One region of the Arthrobacter sp. B2I5 genome, then DNA from elsewhere that is predicted to be linked to it. Evidence: riboswitches for the same ligand, from Rfam matches in the RefSeq annotation. Region 1 holds a riboswitch; each other region holds the start of a gene.
The links. Region 1 has a riboswitch for cyclic di-AMP ahead of QFZ60_RS17070 (hypothetical protein). Riboswitches for the same ligand answer to the same signal wherever they lie in the genome.
Positions count from the first base shown of each region.

Region 2: it holds a riboswitch for cyclic di-AMP, as region 1 does, so the genes downstream of both, QFZ60_RS09080 (LysM peptidoglycan-binding domain-containing protein) here and QFZ60_RS17070 (hypothetical protein) in region 1, are expected to answer to the same signal.
Region 3: it holds a riboswitch for cyclic di-AMP, as region 1 does, so the genes downstream of both, QFZ60_RS16425 (C40 family peptidase) here and QFZ60_RS17070 (hypothetical protein) in region 1, are expected to answer to the same signal.

Region 1 is NZ_JAUSYF010000001.1:3,691,191-3,695,588, forward strand. It holds gene QFZ60_RS17065 (glycosyltransferase family 39 protein) at 1-1,864, shown strand, start outside; cyclic di-AMP (ydaO/yuaA leader) riboswitch at 2,056-2,216, shown strand; gene QFZ60_RS17070 (hypothetical protein) at 2,222-2,941, shown strand; gene QFZ60_RS17075 (glyoxalase superfamily protein) at 2,995-3,396, opposite strand; gene upp (uracil phosphoribosyltransferase) at 3,441-4,076, opposite strand; gene QFZ60_RS17085 (phosphatase PAP2 family protein) at 4,089-4,398, opposite strand, start outside.
Region 2 is NZ_JAUSYF010000001.1:1,894,974-1,899,371, reverse strand. It holds gene QFZ60_RS09100 (DNA alkylation repair protein) at 1-521, opposite strand, end outside; gene QFZ60_RS09095 (TraR/DksA C4-type zinc finger protein) at 527-886, opposite strand; gene QFZ60_RS09090 (hypothetical protein) at 908-1,801, opposite strand; gene QFZ60_RS09085 (hypothetical protein) at 1,762-2,316, opposite strand; cyclic di-AMP (ydaO/yuaA leader) riboswitch at 2,522-2,689, shown strand; gene QFZ60_RS09080 (LysM peptidoglycan-binding domain-containing protein) at 2,693-3,535, shown strand; gene QFZ60_RS09075 (YdiU family protein) at 3,639-4,398, opposite strand, start outside.
Region 3 is NZ_JAUSYF010000001.1:3,534,508-3,538,905, reverse strand. It holds gene QFZ60_RS16430 (M23 family metallopeptidase) at 1-733, shown strand, start outside; cyclic di-AMP (ydaO/yuaA leader) riboswitch at 846-1,042, shown strand; gene QFZ60_RS16425 (C40 family peptidase) at 1,113-1,799, shown strand; gene QFZ60_RS16420 (NlpC/P60 family protein) at 1,963-2,736, shown strand; gene QFZ60_RS16415 (HNH endonuclease) at 3,005-3,505, shown strand; gene QFZ60_RS16410 (molybdenum cofactor guanylyltransferase) at 3,621-4,346, shown strand; gene QFZ60_RS16405 (DUF6457 domain-containing protein) at 4,343-4,398, shown strand, end outside.

The sequences.
Region 1 (4,398 bases):
CGGCACCAAGGACTGGACCGCGTTCCTCTTCGGCTCGCTCGACGCCGGCAACGCCATCACCGTCGACAAGCCGCCGGCAGCACTCTGGATCCCCGCCCTGGCAGGGCGCATCTTCGGATTCTCGCCGCTGAGCATGCTGGTGCCGGAGGCACTCATGGGGGTGGCCGCCGTCGGCTTCCTCTACCTGGCGGTCAAACGCGTCTCCGGACCGGCTGCAGGCCTGCTCGCTGGCGGCGCCCTGGCGCTGACGCCGGTGGCTGCGCTCATGTTCAAGTTCAACAACCCGGACGCCCTGCTTACCCTCTGCCTGGTGCTCGCCGCCTACTTCACCACCCGCGCCATCGAACGGGCGGGATGGACGTGGCTTGTCGCTGCGGGGGCCGTGATTGGCCTGGCGTTCCTCACCAAGATGCTGCAGGGTTTCCTGATCGTCCCGGCGCTGGGACTCGCCTATCTTTGGGCCGCCCCCACGTCGATCGGACGCCGGCTGGCGCACCTGCTGGGCGCGTTGGGCGGAATCCTGGTGGTAGCCGGCAGCTACATCACACTTTTCCAGCTGACGCCTGCCTCCGAGCGGCCGTACATGGCAGGTTCCAGCACCAACAGCTTCCTGGAACTGACCTTCGGCTACAACGGACTGGCCCGCATCACCGGTTCCGGCGAAGGCATGCCAGGCGGCGGAGCGGGAGGCGCGGCCGGCGGATCTGGTGGCGGCTTAGGCGGCGGGAACGCCGGGTTCGGCGGGGCAGCGGGCCTGCTGCGGATGTTCGGCACCAGCTTTGGCGGCGAAGTGTCCTGGCTGCTGCCTGCCGCCCTGGTCCTGCTGGTGGCGGGCCTGTGGTTCACGCGCCGCGAAGTCAGGACCTCCCCGGGCCGTGCGGCACTGATCCTGTGGGGCGGCTGGCTCCTGGTCACCGCGGGTGTGTTCAGCTTCATGAGCGGCACCGTCCACCCCTACTACTCAGTGGCACTGGCTCCGGCGGTCGCAGCGCTGGTGGGCATCGGCAGCGTGGAACTGTGGCGTGGCCGGGATTACTGGCCGGCCCGGACCGTCCTGGCCGCCACCATCCTTGGCACCTCCATCTGGTCCGCCGTCCTGCTGGGCCGCGACGCATCGTGGCTCCCCTGGCTTCGCGTCACCATCATCGCCCTGGGTGTCCTCGCGGCCGCCGCAATCCTCCTCCGCCTCGACGCACTGGGCACCTCCGGACGGTTCCGGCGCGCCGGCGCGGCCGCCGTCGTCGTCCTATCCCTCCTGGCCGGAGGACTCGGAACCGGCGCCTGGACCCTCGCCACCGCTGCCTCCGCACACTCAGGCTCCATTCCCACGTCGGGGCCCGCGGGTTCGTCGGCGGGCGGCTTCGGGAACCGGGCCGCTGGGTTCAGCGGCAACCGGGCAGGCGGCAGGGATGCCGCCGCTATGGACTCTGCCCCAGGCGCTGGCGGGCTTGATCCCTCCAGTGGTTTCGACGGTGCAACTGGCCCCGGCGGTGCCGCGGATGGATCCGGCGGCCCGGGTGAAGGAACGGCAGATGCCGCAGTGACGGCACTTCTGGCGGGTACCACCACAAAATGGTCGGCGATTGTGTCCGGCGCCAGCCAGGCAGCCAGCCTGGAACTCGCCACCAACACGGACGTCATTGCCCTGGGCGGCTGGAACGGCGGTGACCCATACCCCACGCTCGCCGGGTTCCAGGCCATGGTGGCCAAAGGAGAGATCGGCTACTTCATCGAAGGCGGCGGCGGTATGGGCGGGGGCGGCATGGGCGGCCGCAGCGGCAACTCCGAGGTTGCTGCGTGGGTCCATGCCAACTTCCATGCCCAGTCCGTAGGCAACTCCACCATGTACCAACTCACCCGGTAGGACACCATTGGCCAGGTAACGCTCAGGTATGTGCAGAACGGTAAAAACGACATAGGCCGCAGGAAGTCCGCAATTCGACGCGCTGGTTCCCGTGACTTCCGTTACCTAAATGTGACTTTGGCGTGTTCTTCCTGTACCGTCGATTGGGTGCGGTCCCCGTTCGGGCCGCATATCCCGGGTTGACGCCAAGCTCTGCCGCTTCCCCGGATTCCGATTGAGCTACGGCAGAGGCGGGGGACCCACCGTCCCGGGCACTGAATGCCCTTGGGGTTAAGCCAGTACGTGATCTTTCCGTACGGCCGGATGCCCTCATCCGAACCCGACAGCTAACTCCGCAGGTGTGAGAGGCGATCAATCATGTCCAAAAACACGGCAGAAGCACGTCTGCTGCAGGCCAGGGCTAAACACCGGGCCAAGCAGCAGGCAAAGAAGACCACCCTGGGCCAGCGCGCGGCCGTCCTTGCAGCATCCTGTGCGGTGCTGGTGGGGGTTGGCGCGGCAGGACAGGCCACCAGCAGTATGACTCCGGTGTCATCCACCGGGTCCAACTCTTCCACTGCAGCGTCAGACGCTCAAATGAGCATCGAGAAGAGCGAAATCCGTTCCAACCCGGCAGCCAGCCCCGCTCCCGCCGCCATCAGCGTGGCACCGCAGGCAGCGGAACCGGCTCCTGCTGCAGCACCGGCCGCGCCCGAAGCGCCCGCCCCTGCCCCGGCGCCCGCTCCCGAGCCCGCCCGCGCACCCGAGCCGGCTCCCGTCGTCGCGGTCAACGATCCCGCCGGCGCCCAGGCGTACGCCGCCAGCCAGCTGGGGACCTTTGGCTGGGCACCGGACCAGATGCAGTGCCTGCAGACGCTGTGGACCAAGGAATCGGACTGGACCACCACGGCCACCAATGCCAGCAGCGGGGCATACGGCATTGTCCAGTCCCTGCCTGCCGAGAAGATGGCCAGCGCCGGCGCGGACTACCTCACCAACTACCGCACCCAGATCAACTGGGGCCTGGATTACATCAAGGAGCGCTACCAGTCACCTTGCGGCGCCCTGAACTTCCACCTGGCGCACAACTGGTACTAGGCAACCAGCTTCAACCGCGGGCCGCATCATCATGATGCGGCCCGCGTTTGTGGTTAACCGGCAGTTTGCCCGGCGTCCTGTCCGGTGTTCCGCCAGGGGATGTACTGGACAGCCCACTTGTTACCGTCGGGGTCGGCGAAGTAGACGAAGTGGCCCCAATCCTGCACGTCCACGTCGCTGACCTCCACGCCGTTGTTTTTCAGGTGGTCATGGGCGGCTTTGATGTCGTTAACCACCAGTTGCAGGTTGGAACCGGTGCCGGGAGGGGCGTCGGTGAGGCCTTCGCCGATGCAGATGGAGCAGGCCGAACCGGGCGGCGTCAGCTGCACGAAGCGGATGGAGTCGGAGGGCCGCTCGTCGAAATCGGCGTTAAAGCCCACTTTGTTGACGTAAAAGTCCTTGGCGCGGTCAACGTCGGACACGGGGAGAAAGACAAGCTCGAGTTTCCAGTCCATCCGCACAGGCTAGCGGCGGGAACTGTTTTGAAAAAGGGTGAAATCTACCCGGCGATGCCGTAGAGGCGGTCGCCGGCGTCCCCCAGGCCGGGGAGGATGTAGGACTTCTCGTTGAGCTTCTCGTCGATGGAGGCCAGGACGATGTGCACGTTGGCCCCTGACAGTTCCTCTTCCAGCCGGGCCAGGCCCTCGGGAGCGGCCAGCAGGCAGATGCAGGTGACGTCGGAGGCGCCGCGCTTGAACAGGAACTTGATGGCCTCGCGCAGGGTTCCGCCGGTGGCCAGCATGGGGTCCAGGACGAAGACCTGGCGGCCGGTGAGGTCCTCCGGCAGGCGCTCGGCATAGGTGATGATGTCCAGCGTTTCCTCGTCCCGGGCCATGCCCAGGAAGCCCACCTCAGCGGTGGGAACGAGCTTGGTCATGCCCTCCAGCATGCCCAAACCCGCGCGGAGGATGGGAACCACCAGCGGGGTGGGTTTGGTGAACGCGGTGCCGATGGTGGTGCTGACCGGCGTCTGGATGGTGACCGGCTCTGTGCGGACCTCCCGCGTTGCTTCGTACGCCAGCAGGGTTACCAGCTCTTCCGTCAGCTGGCGGAAGACCGGCGACGGCGTGTTCTTGTCCCGCAGGACGGTGAGCTTGTGGGCGACCAGGGGGTGGTCAACAACGAGAGTGCGCATCCCCCAAAACTATCACCCGGCGCTGCCCTTCCCACGTCCGGAAGATCCGCCGTCGTGGAGTTCCTCGGCCACCACGTCGCGGACAATGGGACGGTCGAACGACGGCGCTGCGCCGATGTGTTCGCGCCTGCGGACCAGGTGGAACAGCCGGTGGGCCAGGATGACGATGGCCACCCAGGCCAGTCCCAGGATCCACCCGGCCATGACGTCCGTCAGCCAGTGGTGGCCCAGGAAGACCCGGCTCAGTCCCATGGCGATGATGAAGAGGGAACCGGCGGTGATGGCGCTGACGCGCACCCGCATCGTATGGAACTGGAGACAA
Region 2 (4,398 bases), 1.8 Mb from region 1:
TACAGGGTCAATTCCTTTGACAGGGCACCGGCCGCCGCCCGCAGTTCGGGGTCCGGGTCCTCCCGCCACCGCGCCAGCACCACGCCGGCCCGCTGCCGTTCACGCTCCCCCAGCCCTGCCAGCAGCGGCACCAGGACATCGGAGAGCAGAGGCTCCGTGAGGTCCGCTGCCTGGGCTGAGCGAAGGAAGCCTTCCAGGCGGGTCAGGTCCGAATGCCTGAGCAGGCGCACCTTTGACTGCAGCAGCACGACGGCGGCCAGGCGGCGCTCGAAAACGGGGCGCGATCCGGGCCTTGGCTGCCCCCACAGGGCGGAGGCAAGCATCACGGTTCCATCGTGGTCCAGGTCCTTGAACTTGCGGAGGGCGTCGCGGACCGTGCCGCGGACGGCCCCTATGGAGGAACCGTAGGAGGCCAGCACGCCGCCCAGCCGGTTGCCGACGTCGTCTGCGCGGTACCAGGCGCCTTCGTTCTGCAGGGTCCGGTCCACGAAATCCGCCGCAGCGGACACAACGTCCGCCATCTCCGTCACCGTCCGCGCCCCGAGGAGGCGTGCAGGATGCAAAACGGGGTCCAGGGGCGTGCCTCGAGCCTTCCTTCGGCGATGGGTTCCCCGCAGACGGCGCAGGTTCCGTAGCTTCCCCCGGCCAGCCTTGCCAGGGCCGCTTCGATCTGGTCCAGGCCGGCCGAGCTCTGCTTCAGGAGCGCCGATGCCTGCGAAAGTTCGAAGGCGATCGTGGCGCCCTCCGGATCATGCTCGTCGTCGACGTTCGAATCCTGGCGGGCCGAATTCGCCGCGGCGATGTCTGCGCGCAGCACCGGCAGCAGCGCCACCCGCCGCGCCCGCTCCTCTTCGAGCAGCAGACGGAACCGTTCGAAATCTGGCATGGGGAAAGCCTAGCGCGTCAGTCAGTACCAGTTCAGGGACGTGGAATGGTTCCACGCCCCGCAGGGCGAACCGTAGCGGTCACGGATATAGCCAAGGCCCCATTCGACCTGCGTCCCGTAGCTGGTCAGCCAGTCGCTGCCGGCGCTGGCATACTTGCCCGGCGGCAGCGCCCGGGCAATCCCGTAAGCTCCGGACCAGGCGTTGGTGGCGGTGGTCAGCCAGTTGGATTCCTTGGTCCACAGCCGGGCCAGGCACAGGAACTGGTCCTGGCCCCATCCAAAGGCAGCAGGGCGTCCGGACGCGTAGCTTTTCGCCCCGGCCGGATCGTTGACAGCTCCACCGGGAACGGAAGGAACGACGACGGCGGGCGGGCTTGGCAGGGCCGGCGCCGTTGGAGGCGCATCCGGAACGGCAGGAGCTTGATGGTTGGCAGGCGCGGCCGGTGCCGAATTGGCCGGTGCCGGATCCACCTGGACGGGATTAGCGCCAGTGGCAGCTGGGGCGCCGGGCTGGTGGGGCTGCCGGGCGGCAGCCGTTGCGGCCTTGGCGGCAGCTTCGGCCTGGCGGCGGGCTTGCTCCTCCGCGGCGGCGCGCTTGGCCGCCTGGGCCGCCTCGTAGGCCGCCCGCGCTGCCTGGCCTTGGCGATACTCCCCCTCAAGGGCCGCCGTCGTACCCCTCAGGGCGGCAAGCTGGGCAGTCAGCCCGCCACCGTGCTGCTGTTCCCCGGCCACCTGGCGGTCCAATGCGTCCCGGGCGGAACGGGCGGCCTCGGACTTGGCCCTCGCCTCCCCGGACAGCCGTTCCCGCTCACTCCTGGCAAGCTGTTCCTGTTCCCTGAGCGCAGCGGCAACCTTTCCTGCCGCTGCCGCCTTATTCACCAGCGCAGCAGTCTTATCCCCTGAAATCTTGACCACGTTGAGCCCTTGCGTGCTGTTGGTCCCCAGGGCATCGAGCGCCACGAAGAATCGGTGTTGGTCCCGCCGGTCTTGTACGACTGGACGGCCAGGGCGCCGATGTCCTTCCGGTACCGGGCCAGCTGGTCGTCTGCGCGGGCTGCCTGCGCAGACACGGTCTCCAACTTCGACGCAGCCACCTGAAGCTCCGCATTCGCCGCGGCGTGGTCGGCGGCAGCCCGGACCGCCGCATCCCCGGCCGCCTCCGACTGCTCCTGGAGACCGCTGAGCAGCCCGTTGATCGCGGTGATCTCCGCGGCCTTTGCCGCTTCGGACGATTGTGCCTGCTGCACCTCTGCCCAGGAGGGGTATCCGCCGGGCGGCCCCTCCTCTGCTGCGGCCGGCAGTGCGGTGGCGCCGGCCAGGGCGACAGCCATCAGGCCGCGAACAGCGGGAACGGCCGCTTTGTAACGAACAGGGGCATAGTTCCGCAGCCTACCGCCGGGTGCCGCGGTGAAGCAGTGGCCTGTAGCCACACTGTTACCCTTTCGGCGCCATTTGCCCGTTTCCTGTCTTGCGGGGTCAGCGCCGAAATCCGAGGTACATCAAGACGTTTGCGGAATTGAGAGGAAAACCTCGTATGTTATCCAAATGTGACAATGACCCTGAGAGCGGGTTATGGTCTTTGGGTGTCCCTCTCAGACGGGACATTCCCATCAGTATGCCGAGCCCTGCCGCTGATCATGGGATTCACCGTTTCCAGATGGCAGGGACGGGGGAACCAAGTTTCCACGGCCACTTGTGGCCTTGGGGTTAAGTCGGTAGAGCTCCGCTTGCGGAGCCGCTACCGGCCGGGCATCTCCAGCCCGAACCCGACAGCTCACCCCGCAGGCATGGGAGAGGCGATCAACCGTGTCAAAAAATTCCATTACTGCCCGTCACCGCGCGACTCCGGCCCGCTCCATTGTGCTCGAGGGCCTCGCCGTAACCGCCAAGTCCCAGGCCCGCTCGCTGGGCCGCCCGGCGCTCGCAGTTGCTGCAGCGTCAGGCATTGCATTCGGCGTCGGAGCCCCGGCCCATGCAGGCGTCACCGGTCCGGACACCACTGAGAACACCAGCGTCCAGGCGTACTCCGCACCTGCAGCCCCGGCAGCAGCACCCGCCGCCGCAGCAGGCAACGTCCACACCGTCGTAGCCGGCGACACCATCGGGGCCATCGCGGCCGCCTACGGCGTCAGCCTCAACGACGTCCTGTCCGCCAACGGACTGGGCCTGTCCTCAATCATCTACCCCGGTGACCAGATCCAGATCCCCGGCGCAGGCTATACCGCAGCACCGGCTCCGGCCCCTGCCGCAGCTCCGGTCCAGGCCGCGGCCGCAACCGCACCGGCGAACACCGGCATGAACATGTCCTACGCCTCCGCCACCCCGCTGGCCTCCACCGGCACGGGAACCGGCGCTGCCATCCTGGCATCGGCTTACAGCCAGGTTGGCGTGGGCCAGGACTGCACCGCAATGGTTGAAAAGGCCCTGCGCTCCGTCGGCAAGTCCGTCGGCGACCTGGCCCCCACCCAGTTCTTCCAGTACGGAACCGTTGTCAGCGCCCCCGCCCCCGGTGACCTGATCATCACCTCCGGCCACGTTGGCGTTTACGCCGGCGACGGCCAGGTTGTCAGTGGCGGCGTCAACGGCTACAGCACCGAGGTCCACTCCATCAGCTGGCTCGGCGGCTACTCCGCAGTCCGCGTAGCCTAGTCTCCGCGGCGCTTCGCGGCAGCGAAGCCAGTCACAACAGGAGGGCGGCAGCCGGGTATTCCCGGCCGCCGCCCTCCTGTCGTTTTCCCACTGGCACCAGCCGTCAGGTCCCGCAGAAGGTCATGTAGTTGCCGAATTCTTCAGGGGCACCCTCGGCGTAGCGTTCCAGCCCGGGACGTTCGGTAAAGGGGGCACCGATGGCCTCGAGCAGCTGCTGCAGGGGCGCGAGGTTTCCTTCGGTGGCAGCTGCGAGGGCTTCCTCAACCAGGTGGTTCCGGGGAATGTAGACCGGGTTCACGCTGTCCATCAGTTCCGCATCGGGTTCCATGGCCTGCCACCGCTCCGCCCAGGCGTCGAACGCGGCCAGGTCAAGGACCATGCCGCGGACGGGACGGAGGTCGCCCCGGGCGGCCTTGCCCAGGTTACGGAAGAACAAGGTGTAGTCCACCGGGCCGTCCTTCAGGATGGCGATGGCATCGTCCACCAGGGCTGAGGAGTCCTCGCCGCTTTCCGCGCCGCTTCCCAGGCCCAGCTTGCGTTTCATACCGCCGGACCACGCCTTGCTGTACTGTCCGCGGAACCCGCCGAGCACTTCCACGGCCGGGGCAACCGCCTTTTCCTGGTCCTCGTCGATGAGCGGCAGCATCGCCTCGGCGAGCCGGGCAAGGTTCCATTCGGCAAGCACTGGCTGGTTGGCATAGGCGTAGCGTCCGCTGACGTCGATGGAACTGTAGACGGCGGCGGGATTGAACGCGTCCATGAACGCGCACGGGCCGTAATCGATGGTTTCCCCTGAGATGGTCATGTTGTCCGTATTCATGACACCGTGCACGAATCCCACCAGCATCCACCGGGCCACCAGT
Region 3 (4,398 bases), 160 kb from region 1:
CCTGCATCGCGACGCGCGCCGCCGCCGGGGTCCCTTCCGGCAGATGACGGAGTTTGCCGCCGCCAGCGGCATCGGCCAAAAAGCCGGTATTGCCCTCGCCGCAACGGGCCTGGTGCTGACGGTTACGGTGCCCGCCACGAGTCCCGTCATGGCCACGGACGCCGCCGGCAGTACCCCCATGGCTGCTTCCGCCGTCAGCCCGCAGCCGCAGATTTCCGCCGATATCGGAGCCCAGGTCGACTTCAGCCGCTCCGCCGTGGTGACGCAGGCGGACCCGGACGGGAAGCTGAAGCAGCTCCTGAGCGCGCAGTCCGCCGGCTCCGTCACGCGTGCCGCTTCGGCCGGCACCCTGGCTGCACCCCTCGGGTCCCTCGCCACCGCTTCGCCCTTCGGTTACCGGGTCAGTCCCATCACCGGAGGTTCCGGAGACTTCCATAGGGGCCAGGACTTCGTGGCGCAGTGCGGCACCTCGGTCCTGGCGGCCGCAACAGGGACGGTCACCTTCGCGGGCTGGCACCAGTTCGGCGGCGGAAACCGGGTGGTCATCGACCATGGCAATGGGCTGGAAACCACCTACAACCACCTCTCGTCCTTCAGCGTCAAAGTCGGCCAGACCGTCTCCCGCGGGGATGTCGTGGCACTGAGCGGCACCACCGGCGCGTCCACCGGCTGCCACCTGCACTTCGAGGTCCAGGTCAATGGTGAAGTGGTCGATCCAATGGGCTGGCTGTAACCGAATGATTGCTCACTCTCAGATCATCGTGACCCGTCGTGACCTGAATGTGACATTGAAACAAAACTGCTGTACCGTCTAACTCGCGTCAACTTTTCCGAAGTTGACGCTCTTGAGTGGATTGCCTAACTCTGCCACCGCTCAAGGTCCGTTCGCATTTCATCGTCTGGCAGGGGCGGGGGAACCAATTTTGGCCTTCATTTCCAGAAGGCCTTGGGGTTAAGTCACAAAGCTTCCCAGGAAGCAGCGTGGCCGGGTGACTCCCATCCGAATCCGACAGCTCACCTCGCAGGCATTGGGAGAGGCTACCTTCGTGTCTTCACGCCATCATTCTGCGCGCCACCGTGCACAAACGGTTCGCACCAACCCCCTGGACGCCATGTCCAAGGCTGTCAGTGCAAATGCCGGGACCGTAGGCCGCCAGGCTGCCGTTGTGGCAGCGGCTTCGGGCCTCATCCTGAGCATGGGCCTGCCCGCCACGGCAGCTGACACCACTGCCGGTGTCTCTGCCTCCACCGAGTCCGGTTCGGCCCAGACGGCACTCGCCGTCACCGCTGCCCCCACGGCCACGGTGTCCTTCGAGCGTCCGGTCGTCAAGACCACCGCCGCTCCCAAGGTTGAGGCGGTACGTACCCAGTCCACGGCAGCAGCCAACCGCGCGGCCAACACCGCCACTGCAGGCCAGGAGGCGTCCCCGGCCGCAAAGGCGGAAGAGTCCGTATCCGCTGCAGCAACCTCGGGCATTGCCGCCATCGCCTACACCGGCATCGGCCACTCCTACGTGTGGGGCGGCACCAGCCCCGTCACCGGCTGGGACTGCTCCGGTTTCGTGCAGTGGGTTTACGCCCAGGCCGGAATCAGCATCCCCCGCACCAACGCGTGGAGCATCATGACCCCCACCTCCGCACCGCAGCCGGGTGACCTGGTTGTCCAGAACGGTGGCGCGCACGTCGGCATCTACGTCGGCAACGGCATGATGATCAGCGCCCTCAACCCCTCGCAGGGCACGCTGCTCCACTCGCCCGCAGCCACCGGTTCCTCCACGTACTACCACTACAGCAAATAGTTCTTGGGCAACACGTTCCAAGGGCTTTTTCTTTGCCCAAAGCTTCTTCGCTAAAAACCACATCCCCGTTCGGGACGCGCCGGCGTACCCCCAAGATGCCGGCGCGTCCAAGACCCTTCGCCTGCCCACCTGCGGTTCGAGGGAAAAACGAAAGAGAGAACTGATGACGACTCGTGCCACCGCACGGCATCGCGCCGAGGTCACCAAAACCAACTCAATCGCTGTCATTGCCAAGGCTGTCAGCGACAACGCAGGCGGCATGGGCCGCCAGGCAGCGGTCATCGCTGCGGCTTCCGGCCTGGTCCTGACCTCCGGCATCGCGGCCAACGCTGCCGACGCCAACGTCAAGCGTGATTCCGCGCCGGCCTCCGCGCTGGAAGTTGGATCCGCCGTCGACGCCCCGATTTCCGCGGCTTCCACCATCTCCATCAGCTACGAGAAGCCTGCCGTGACCACCACGCCGGCTCCCGTCGTCGAGCCTGAGCCCGAGGTCGAGGTGCAGGAAGCCGCTCCCGCTCCTGCGGCGCAGCCCGCTGCTGCCCCCAAGGTCACGGCCAAGGTTGCCACCGCCGCCGCTCCTGCCGCTCCTGCAGCCCAGGCATCCGCCAGTGGCAAGGGTGCCGCCATCCTCTCCGCCGCGTACGCACAGCTCGGCGTGATGCAGGACTGCACCATGCTGGTCACCAATTCGCTGGCCGCCGTCGGAATCCACTTCCACGACTGGCCCGCCGGCTACCTGTCCCTGGGCCGCACCGTCAGTGCAGCCGAGGCACAGCCGGGCGACCTGATCTACTACGCTGACGGCGGCGCGGGCATGGCCCACATTGCTGTCTACGCCGGAAACGGCATGGCCGTCCACGGCGGCTACAACGGAAACCAGACGGTGGTCTTCAGCGCAAACGTTGGGTCCGGCCCCGTCTTCATCCGCGTCAACTAGGCATTCCGACGCTGGCGTGAACGGCCGCCAGCCTCAAAATGTCCCAAAGACCCCCGCCCATGAGGTGGGGGTTTTTGGTGTTTAAGAGGGGTGCCGCCGGCGGGGGCGAACGCCTCCTGACGTGTCAGCCGCTGATTGGCTCCCGGGCGGAGATTACCTGATTCTGCATTTCTTTGTTTACTCTTGTGATGTCGATCCATAGCCCGGACATGCCGAGGGCAGCCGGCCCTCGTGCCCCTGACGGGTGCGGCCGTGAAGAGGTAAGTGCATGCGCACTCTCGTTCTGAATGCTGGATATGAACCGCTGGCGGTTATTACTTTCCGCCGGGCGCTGGTGCTTGTGCTGACAGGCAAGGCCAGTGTGGTGGCCGAAGGGGACGACCCCGTGGTGGGCCCCACCGACGTCCTGGGGCGCCCGTCCGTGATCCTCCTCAACCGCTACATCCGACCCCGGTACAACCATTCCACTGCCGTCAGCCGCAGGGGAGTGCTCCGGCGCGATGGGCATAAATGCGCCTACTGCGGGAAGGCTGCGCACACCATTGACCACGTGCATCCGAAATCCAGGGGCGGGGCAGATTCGTGGGAGAACCTGGTGGCCGCCTGCCTGAGGTGCAACAACGTCAAAGGCGACCACACTCCCGCCGAGATGGGATGGACCCTGCGGTTCGTGCCGGCACCTCCGCATGGAACCATCTGGCAGATCAAGGAGCTGGAGAAACCCACACCGGCGTGGGATCCCTTCCTGCTTCCGGAACGCGCTGCCTGACCCGCTGCTCCCGCAGTGACCTGTCTGCGGCGTGACTTGTCTTTTCGCCCTGACCTCTCAGGCCGCCCTGATCCCACATGCTGCCGGCCGGCGCGCCGGTAGCTAGGCTGGGGGAGTGGAAGTGAACAGCCCTGCCTTTGACGCCCTGGTCCTGGCCGGCGGGAGGTCATCACGGCTGGGAGGCATGCCCAAGCAGTCGCTGGTCTTCCAGGGCCAAACCCTCCTGGAACGGGCTGTGGCTGCTGCCGCGGGAGCCGGGCTTACTGTCGTCGTGGGCGACACGGAGTTCCTGCCGCAGCGGCCATCGGTCGCGCAGTCCCTGCCGGCCTTGCCTGCCAACCTTCTGACCTGCCGGGAGGAACCACGCTTCGCCGGTCCCGCGGCTGCCATCGCCGCCGGTCTGGAGGCGCTGGCGGCCCACCACGCCCGGACGGGCAACGGCGGCGGACTGCCCTACACCCTGGTGCTCGCCTGCGATATGCCGTTGGCATCCCAAGCGGTGGCCGTGCTGCAGCACGCATTGGTCGCCTCCATCGAAGGGGCGTCCGGAGGTGTCATGGCTTGTGCCGAAGACGGCAGGGCCCAACCGCTGGCAGGTTTTTACCGCACGTCCGAGTTAACTAAAGCCTGTAAGGCCCTTGCGGCCCGCGACGAGTTGGTCAACGGCTCTGTCAGGGCGCTCCTTGCTAGTCTGGACGTGCAGCTTGTCACAGTCCCTGCCGGGTCCACCGCCGATGTGGATACCTGGGATGACGTTGCCGCGCTGGGGATTGCCGCCGGGAACCAGCGTGATGGCCAGGACCGGCATTCGGGCGGAGCAAACGTGGGAGGCAATTCGTGAAGAGCCAGGACGAAACGCTGGAAGAGTGGTGCAGGGCCCTTCTCCAGGCGTA